2 regions of the Paenibacillus sp. PK4536 genome follow, and region 1 is predicted to be linked to the other one. Evidence: predicted binding sites of a transcription regulator. Region 1 holds the regulator's gene; the other holds the start of a gene.
What was found. Region 1 encodes LexA, which represses DNA repair genes until DNA is damaged. Its sites were predicted from a motif close to CGAACATATGTTCG; they were not measured.

Region 1 (4,654 bases):
CGCACTAAATCCATCAGCTGTTGGATACATAATACCCATAACAGCATAAATAATTCCCAATATCACTAGAGCAGCTGGAAAAACAATATTTCTTCCTTTATATGCCGTATATTCGGAAATACTGGTTTTGCCACCGATAGAAGTCTGACCTTGTTTTCTACGTGTAGCATTGACTTGCTTTGAGTTACGTCGAACTTGCCTTTCCCAGGAACGGGACATACTTTGTTTCCCCCTAATAGATAATGTAAGCCTTACAATAAAAGCAGAAGACTTCCTTCTATCTTATCATGCCAGAACAAGCCCCAAATTTCTATAGCAAAATAGGATGCTCTGTTCCAGATCGGCTAGAGCACCCTTACTATCGTTCATTTTTCTTTTGTAGATTGAAGCTATTATATGTTCTTATTTCTGACTATTTTTGGTGTTATCCGATGGTTCAGTATCTTCTACAAATTCAATTGTATCTAATTGTTGACGGAAATTACTACGAATATTATTCAAATAAACAGCACGTAATTCATCACGCTCTATCGTTTCTTCTGCTGTAAGACCTGAACTTTTCTTTTTGCGAGCTAATTCATTGATGCGTGTAATCAGTGTATCGATATCCATAATTAACCTCCATGTGATCGGTGTGCTTTTTGCCCCACTAACTTTGACATGTAAAAAAAAGCTTGTCAAGATCTATAGATCTCAACAAACTTTGACGATATTGATCGTTCGATCACAATATTCATAAACGGATGACGTTATCCCATACACAAACTACCTGCGATACATGTATCCATAAGTCATGTATATATTAAGTTTAGTATAGTGTATTAATCGTAAGGAATAACCAACACATCTCCTGCTTGGATTTCGCTTGAATCCAATTGATTCTCACTACGAATCTGAGCAATATAATCTCGTGTATCTGTCTGTACAGATTTGTATTCTTTCGCAATACTCCATAGACTGTCCCCTGCATGTACCACTACTTTTTGTGTAGGGCCTTCTACTTTGTCTGCAACTACGAAATTATGAATAACTCCACCGTATAACAATACGCCTGCAAAAACAAAACATACCATCAAACGTCCGCCTGATTTCCATTTTACTTTTTGCGCTGTGCTTTGGATAAGATGAAGTGTTTTTTGACGTAACGTCTTTTTGCCTTTTGGTTGAATCGGCTTACGGATCTTCTGTACGGTAGGTACGTAAGTCCATTCATCCACAACTACATCTTTGTCCGCTCGTGTAGCATGAATAGCTTCTTGTTGTGCTTGTTTTTCCGAATAACCTGTTGATGTATGATGTATATCTGATCCTGATGTATCAATCTGTTGTTCATCCTCTTCAGACTGATTGTGGATGCTACGATATGTAGTATATTTTAACATTGTCATCACGCTCCAAACATTTGTTCTTGTTTTCTCAAATTCACTATAACACGAACATATGTTTTACTCAATAGTTTTTTACGAACTTTCGTTCGTGTTTTTTATCGCAACTTTTGGACTATAGATAATGCTATTTAGATGATGAATAGACTACGAAAATAAGCAAATAACAAATAAATATACAAATTTTAGAACTTATGTTTGTACGAACGGTAGTTCTATGTTATAATTTTGCCAAACGTTACTAGCATTGGGGTTGATAAGGTATGTCAAAAGTTTCAAGTCGCCAACAGGCCATTTTGGAATTTATCCGAAATGAAGTCAAACTTAAAGGTTACCCGCCATCTGTACGTGAAATTGGTGAAGCTGTAGGTCTTGCTTCTAGTTCTACTGTACATGGTCATCTGGATCGTTTGGAGAAAAAAGGACTGATTCGACGCGACCCGACCAAACCTCGTGCCATCGAGTTGTTGGGTCAAGAAGAGTCTGAAAGTAATATTCTTTTCGCTCAAACGGTATCTCGTGTTCCTATTATTGGAAAAGTAACCGCCGGTGTTCCGATTACAGCTACAGAACATATTGAAGATTACTTCCCTCTACCACAGAATTTTACAGGTGAAGGACAAGTATTTATGCTTTCTGTAGTTGGAGACAGTATGATTGAAGCAGGGATTTATAATGGTGATTACGTGATCGTACGTCAACAACAAACCGCTGATAATGGCGATATTGTTGTCGCTATGACAGAAGACGATGAAGCAACGGTCAAAACTTTTTACAAAGAAAAAGACCATATTCGTCTACAACCTGAAAATCCTATGTATCAGCCACTACGTCTGACGCATGTTACGATTTTGGGTAAAGTTGTAGGTTTGTTCCGTAATCTGCACTAAATCATATGTATCATAAGAAAAGACCACTATCTTAATCGGTAGTGGTCTTTTTTGTAGTTTATTACTATTACATATTTATTGTATATATTTCCATAGAGCCGTTTTAATAACATCTTCAGCTTCGATCTCACTAAAAGGAACATCTACTTCTTTTCCATTCTGCTCCATTTTATACATCCACACAGGATGATCGATTGGATTTAAATATAATGATTCTACAGCAAGTTGAGGTTTTCCTGGATTGTGTGAGCAACTATATTCTATATAAGCTTCTCCATGATAGTGCTCAGTCAGATTTTTTTTCACGGCATTGATCGTAATAACAACGAGAGCGATTGTAATGACTAATTGAGTTCCATCTTTTTTTTGAACACTACAATCTTCTTTGAAATTTTCTTGGATCTCTTCTAAAATCGTAGAAAACTTCATCCATAAATCTTCGCAGTGTTCCAAAAAATGTTCGTGGATTTCTAAAGAATAGGTATGAGCTTTTTCCTTCTCTACTTTCTCTTCTCGCGCACGTATTGCCGCAGACTCAATCCAACCCATAACCTCACCTCTCTCATAAGTTAAATTACCCTTTCATCATAACCTAATCTGAGAGAATGAATACCTTTTATTTCCTCTTACTATTATATTTTTCCAACTAATATCTTGTTCTACCTTATCCAAAAAGCTTAGTATCCATTAATTTAGCTAATAATGCTTTGAAATCTTTACTTTCTGCTTTTTCTGCTAATTGAGATTCTAATATATTGAATTTTTCTGCTACAAAATAAGCATTCAAAAATACGCTCAGATGATCTTTGGCAATCGCTTCTGCATTCTCTTTATCTGATGAATAACTTGAAATCACAGTGTATGCAAATTTTTGGGGATCAATTTTCATTTTGGATTTCATTGTGTATTCTCCTTTCTGAATGTTTATTAAGCTTTATTAAGCCATACACGCATTTCGCCTATTTGTCGGTTCGCCCAGCAGTAATAAGGAATTAGACGTAACGCTGTAGACTTATACGTTTGAGGAGCTTTAGAAGCATATAATACATCTTCCCACTCTGGTTCTATATTTCTTTTTCGAGCTTCTACTTTAATCGTGCCTACTCCACCTAATAATTGTTCATCAAATTCATACTCATATGTCTGATCTTGCGTTAACTGAACCAAATGCAAATGCTCTCCATTATCAACCTCTTCTGCACAATATATAAATGGCCCTCGACCTATAGCAACTTTGCCTATATCCGCCCGTACTAATGGATGAGCGGTATATTCTTTAATCTCCATCGGTAACTTCAATTCTAGCTTGTCATTACTATGCCAGATTCGATCAATGTGTATATATCCGTTGATGGGGTCTGCATCTATAGGATTACCATTTAACAATAAAGAATAATGTTCAGCCCAGTATGGCAATCTAATGGCTAATGTAAACGAAGTGGATTGCTTCATCTGTGTGACTATAGAAACATCACCTTCCCATGGCAAATTAGTAATTTGCTCCAATTGCACAGGATGATCATTGATCTCTAACTCTGTTGTATGGGTCATAAATAAATGAGTGTATATCGTATTTGTGTCTGCTTGAACAGTATAAATATATTTGTGAAGTGATGTTAATAAGCGAGCTAGATTCGGCGGACAACAAGCACAACCGAACCATTCTGGTCTTGTAAATTTCACATGACTTTTCCCCGGATCATGACGGCTACTTTCTGGATGCACTTCTAGCGGATTGACATAAAAGAAATGCTTACCATCCAGTGCCATACCACCAATAGCAGTATTGTATAAGGCACGTTCTAGCACATCTGCATATTCAGATCTCGCTTCATTTTTGAGCATATTAAAGGCAAAAAAGATTAATCCGATCGAAGCACAAGTCTCACAATACATCGTATCATTAGGTAAATCATAATCGAGTGTAAATGCTTCTCCATCTACTGTTGATCCTATTCCTCCTGTAATATACATGCGCTTGTTGATTATATTTTTCCAAAGACGACGACAAGCTTCTAACATCGCGTTATCCCCTGCTAATAAAGCAACATCTGCCATAGCAGTACACATATAGACTAATCTTACGGCATGACCTTCTGCGGTCTGCTGTTCTAAAATCGGTTGATGTGCTTGATAGTACTCCAAAGGACGATGATTCATACCTTCAATTACAGCTTTGTGACCATTATCTGCTGCTTGTTGTCTGGCAAAAAATGTTGTATCCGTTCCACGCTCATACAGAAAATAACGGCTAAGCTCCAGATAACGTTGCTCTCCAGTCAATGAATACAGTTTGGTTAATGCTAGCTCTATTTCTTCATGACCATCATAGCCTTGAATCTGATGTTCTTCTTTGCCAAAATGAGCATCTATACAGTC
Region 2 (4,654 bases), 290 kb from region 1:
ATAAGGAACTAGAATGTGTGATAATGACATCGTTAACGCCTCCTTTTGGAATAGTACAGATAATACATACACAACAACCTTGTTCAGTCTACTGGAGATTAGTGACTATTTGCCGGATGATTGATAGGGCTTGGTGCTGGCTTGATCAGCGCTGTACGAATCCATGTGATTCCAAAAGTGACAATCGCTATCCATAGTAAATGAATCACAAATGAGGATACAGAAGCCCCACTATAAATTAACCTTAAATAGCCTTGTATAGCATTTGGAGCTGGTAAAAAGTGTCCTACATTTCGATATAAAGGAGATAACATAGCAGCAGGGATGATATTTCCTGCGGTCATCAACTGAAGCGGAATTAACGCTACGTTGAATAATGGAGCCACATTGCCGAATAAAGCGAACGCCATTTGTGTAACAGCAATACAGGAAATGTAGACCAATAGATGAAAGCTCCACATTTGCCAGAATGAAGCGGCTGTATCTGCGAATAGCGTGGCTACTGTCGTAATCAGTAATGAAGCTACGATAGAGATTGCCAGCAGTAATATCTGTCTTCCCCAAAAGATCTGCCACTTACTATGATCACGCTTTAACATCATAGATGCAATATTTAATTGGATATTCATGGTCATAACACCAACATATGTGACAAAACCTAAGATCATAGGCAACATTGAAATGGCAAAATTAGAAATATCATGTGTTTTGACCACATTTGTAGTCACGATTTCTTGATGAACATCAGCAAAAGCATGTTCGCCTATTATCGAGGAAATCTGTGCAGCAGAACTTTGTACGATGGACTTCGCAATATCGGAGTTCCCTTGATTGATATAATAATTCATCTGAGTACTGCCATTCCTTGCTACATCTTCGGTGAAATGAGCAGGAATAGAAATAACCATGGTCAATTCACCATTATCCATATGTTGTTGTGCTTCGTTTAACGACGGATAAGATTGAGTCTTGTATGGAACCCCTGTAGCGATCGCTTGAGCAATATTATCACCTGCTGTTCCGTCTTCATTGACAATACCTACCACCAGTTGATCCACGCGCTCTGTAGCTCCGTGATAACCCGTCATCCAGAATAATAAAAAGACCAAAGGTACAAAAATAGAAAATACGATCCCTACCTTAGTCTGGGTAATGCCCAAAAAATCTTTAAACGTTTTGAATACAGTCATTCTTTTCTCCTCCAAATACAACTTCTCTTTTTAAAATTACATGCATAGGATATAAATGGTTATGCATGTATTACGCTAAAAAATATCCAGCTGACAGTATCAGCGGGATAAATGGTCAAACAATTGATTGATTGTGGCAATAAACTGTTTTACTTGTTCCGGTGGAAATAGGCTATTGATCTCATCATCAACCTCTTTCATAATCGGCTGTGTGGTTGCGATCAATGCTTGTCCTTGCGCAGTCAAATGCAATAATACAGCTCGGCGATCAGCAGGATCTACTGTACGTGTGATCAGCTTTTTATTTTCCAATCGATCAATCGTTTTACCAATACTGGTCTGATCTTTAGAAAATAATTCAGCTAACGCTTTCTGAGAAATGCCTACGTGAACCACAAGGTTGTTCAGAACTCCAAATTGTTCTGGAGTGATATTATAATCCTGTAAAAGATGAGAAGCTTTTTTCTTATAAGCCAAATATGTTCTGGATAACAGCAAACCTAGCGGGTCTTGCTCTTGATTAAATGACATAAGTTATCCTCCAAAAAAAATACTAGCATAGCAGATAATCGGCTATGCTAGTATATTCTGAATATCGTTATTTTGTCAAAACAATTTATTTAATCTCTCGGGTAATTTACACCCATAATATCCATAAATTTGACTTTATGAAGTTCTTCTTCATATTGTACATGTACTCGACCTGTACGTGGATCCATATTTACAATCTGACCGCGTACAGGTTCTTCTGTACCCCAGACAGTCAGCAAAATTTCCGATTTTTCTTGATAGGCTTCAGTAAGTTGATTACCGATCTCTTCTAGTACAAATTCATCCCGTGTTGGACGCTTTGCTACTTTTGCTTTAGCCAAAATTAACCCCCCTTTACACTTCTCTATTCTATTTTACATTTAACTGCATATTGATTCAATAGTTTAAGCTAAAAAATAAGCACAAATGTTCGCTTTTTTCGTTAAATTGACATTTTTTCATACTATTTTCTGCAAAATAAAGAGATGCGACATCTAAATATCGCATCTCTTGTCCTACTTAGTTGATGAAGTTGTAGAAAAGGCTTCACTTTTACGAATCCAGACCGCCATATCGCCTTCACCACGATTTGCCCACAGGAAGTAAGGAATCGCTGTAAATGGTTGTTGTTGAGGTATCGGAGTACTATCCTGATACAGATTGTCGCCCCATCCCTCTTCTTGCTCTCGCAAAGCTGTACCTTCAATAATGATCGTTCCTCCTAGCAACTGTGGATCGAATCGGGCAGTCAATAGCTGTTCAGGATGAATAGATAATGCTGAGATCAATTCTCCATTATCTGCTTGCTCCAGACAGTATACTAATGGGCCATATTGTAAAGCGACCTTGCCCGCTGTAGCCCGTAGTCTTGGATGACTATGAATCACTTGTACGTGCATCTCCATATTCCATTCTATAACATCACTTGCTGACCATTCTCGCTGAATATAAATATATCCATCACGCAATAAGGAGTCATAAGTTATTGCTTCACCGTTGATCGTAAGCGTAGCTTGTTTGCACCAATTGGGTAAACGCAAAGCCAATGTAAACGATTGAGGTTGTTGTAATTGAAAAGAAAAACGAGTCGCTCCATTCCACGGGTATCCACTTTCTTGCTGAATAACGACTTGGTGTTCTCCAAGTGTTAATTGTGCTTCCCCACCGATATACAGATGCGTATATATCGTATCTTGATCAGTACTATAGATGTATTGCCCTAATGAACTGACCAGACGTGCAATATTAGGAGGGCAACAGGAACAGCCAAACCATTTCTGACGTACAGGCTTTACATGATGCTTGCCTGGATTATGATGACAAGCAGACGGCCAGACTTCTAATGGATTCACATAGAAATAATGCTTACCATCCTGCGCCATTCCGCCAATGACTGTATTGTATAAAGCTCGTTCTAACACATCGGCATATTCGCTTTTGGCTTCAATCTGTAGCATTCGATGAGCAAAAAAGACTATTCCTACTGCTGCACAAGTCTCTGAATACCCTGTATCATTAGGAAGATCATAATCAATAGTAAAAGCCTCACCATGATGCGTAGAACCAATTCCGCCTGTGATATACATCTGCTTGTGCACCATGTTGTTCCACAATGTCTGGCAAGCTTCATATAGACTTTTATCGTCGATTAAACCAGCCAGATCAGCCATCGCTGTATACATATAGACTGCACGAACAGCATGCCCTACTGCTTCTTTTTGTTCACGTACTGGCACATGAGCCTGACTGTATTTCAGATTAATTTCATTTGTTTTACCTACAAAAAAGTTGATGCGATCCCGTTGTTCCCATTCTTGCTCTAGAAAGTTAGGTTTTTGTCCACGTTCATCAATAAAAAATTGGCTCAGTTGCAAGTAACGTTGTTCTCCGGTTAAACGGTATAATTTTACAAGTGCTAGCTCAATCTCTTGATGACCATCATAGCCACGTAATTGACCTTCTTTGGTGCCAAATATGGTATCAATATAATCCGCTAGACGGCAGACCACATCAAGCAGTTTGCGTTTACCTGTTGCTTGGTAATAAGCTACTCCAGCTTCAATCATATGCCCTGCTGTATACAGTTCATGACAATCCGCTAGATTAGTCCAACGTTTATCCGGTTCTTTGATTGTAAAATATGTATTTAGATATCCATCTTCGCCTTGCGCTTCAGCAACAAGATCAATCACTTGATCGGTCATCTGTTCCAATGCAGAATCAGGATGTGTCATTAATGAATACCCTACGGCTTCGATCCATTTCGCTACATCGGTATCTTGAAAAACAAATCCATTAAATTCCCCTTCTTTGCGACCCGCAGCAATCTCAAAATTCTGAATAGCATAACTGGGTTCAGCATCAGCAATACGATCATGTAGAGCGTCATATTGATAAGGAATCACAACTTCACGTACCAGTTCATTATATTTCGTCCAAAATTCATCTTGAATACGAACTTCTTTCGGTGTAACTGTGGTCAACACGTTATTGTTTTTGAGCATAGGGATTCTCTCCTTTATAGTGGTAGTAAAGTACACTTTCTTTCTAATATGATTACGCTTTCAATATTATTGTTTAGGTTGTTATTAATTAATATCACATTCATTAACGATACACAATGATTTCCAACTATAAATTCAACAATCTATTCACAAATTGTTTAATCGTATTCATTTCGATTAATTTATGGTATAACAAAAGTATGAAAACATTACAATCTTCTACTCCACCTAATTATCGTAGTTATCTTGCTTTAAGTATTCCGTTAATTATTTCTACAGTGACTACTCCCCTTCTTGGTGCAGTAGATACTGCTGTTGTTGGTCATTTATCAAGTAGCATTTACATAGGTGGCGTTGCAATTGGTACTCTTATCTTCAATACATTGTACTGGTTATTTGGATTTCTAAGAGTAAGTACGTCTGGATTTG

Region 2: a site for LexA is predicted at 2,141-2,154, ahead of PO903_RS16970 (YolD-like family protein). Genes of this name have one in related genera too.

The regions. Positions count from the first base shown of each region.
Region 1 is NZ_CP126313.1:4,117,213-4,121,866, forward strand. Features, by position in the region: gene PO903_RS18215 (hypothetical protein) at 1-219, opposite strand, end outside; gene PO903_RS18220 (DUF896 domain-containing protein) at 403-612, opposite strand; gene yneA (cell division suppressor protein YneA) at 822-1,382, opposite strand; gene lexA (transcriptional repressor LexA) at 1,649-2,275, shown strand; gene PO903_RS18235 (hypothetical protein) at 2,351-2,824, opposite strand; gene PO903_RS18240 (hypothetical protein) at 2,940-3,176, opposite strand; gene PO903_RS18245 (glycoside hydrolase family 127 protein) at 3,203-4,654, opposite strand, start outside.
Region 2 is NZ_CP126313.1:3,827,883-3,832,536, forward strand. Features, by position in the region: gene PO903_RS16955 (universal stress protein) at 1-30, opposite strand, end outside; gene PO903_RS16960 (YhgE/Pip domain-containing protein) at 99-1,190, opposite strand; gene PO903_RS16965 (MarR family winged helix-turn-helix transcriptional regulator) at 1,290-1,721, opposite strand; gene PO903_RS16970 (YolD-like family protein) at 1,811-2,062, opposite strand; gene PO903_RS16975 (glycoside hydrolase family 127 protein) at 2,237-4,225, opposite strand; gene PO903_RS16980 (MATE family efflux transporter) at 4,426-4,654, shown strand, end outside.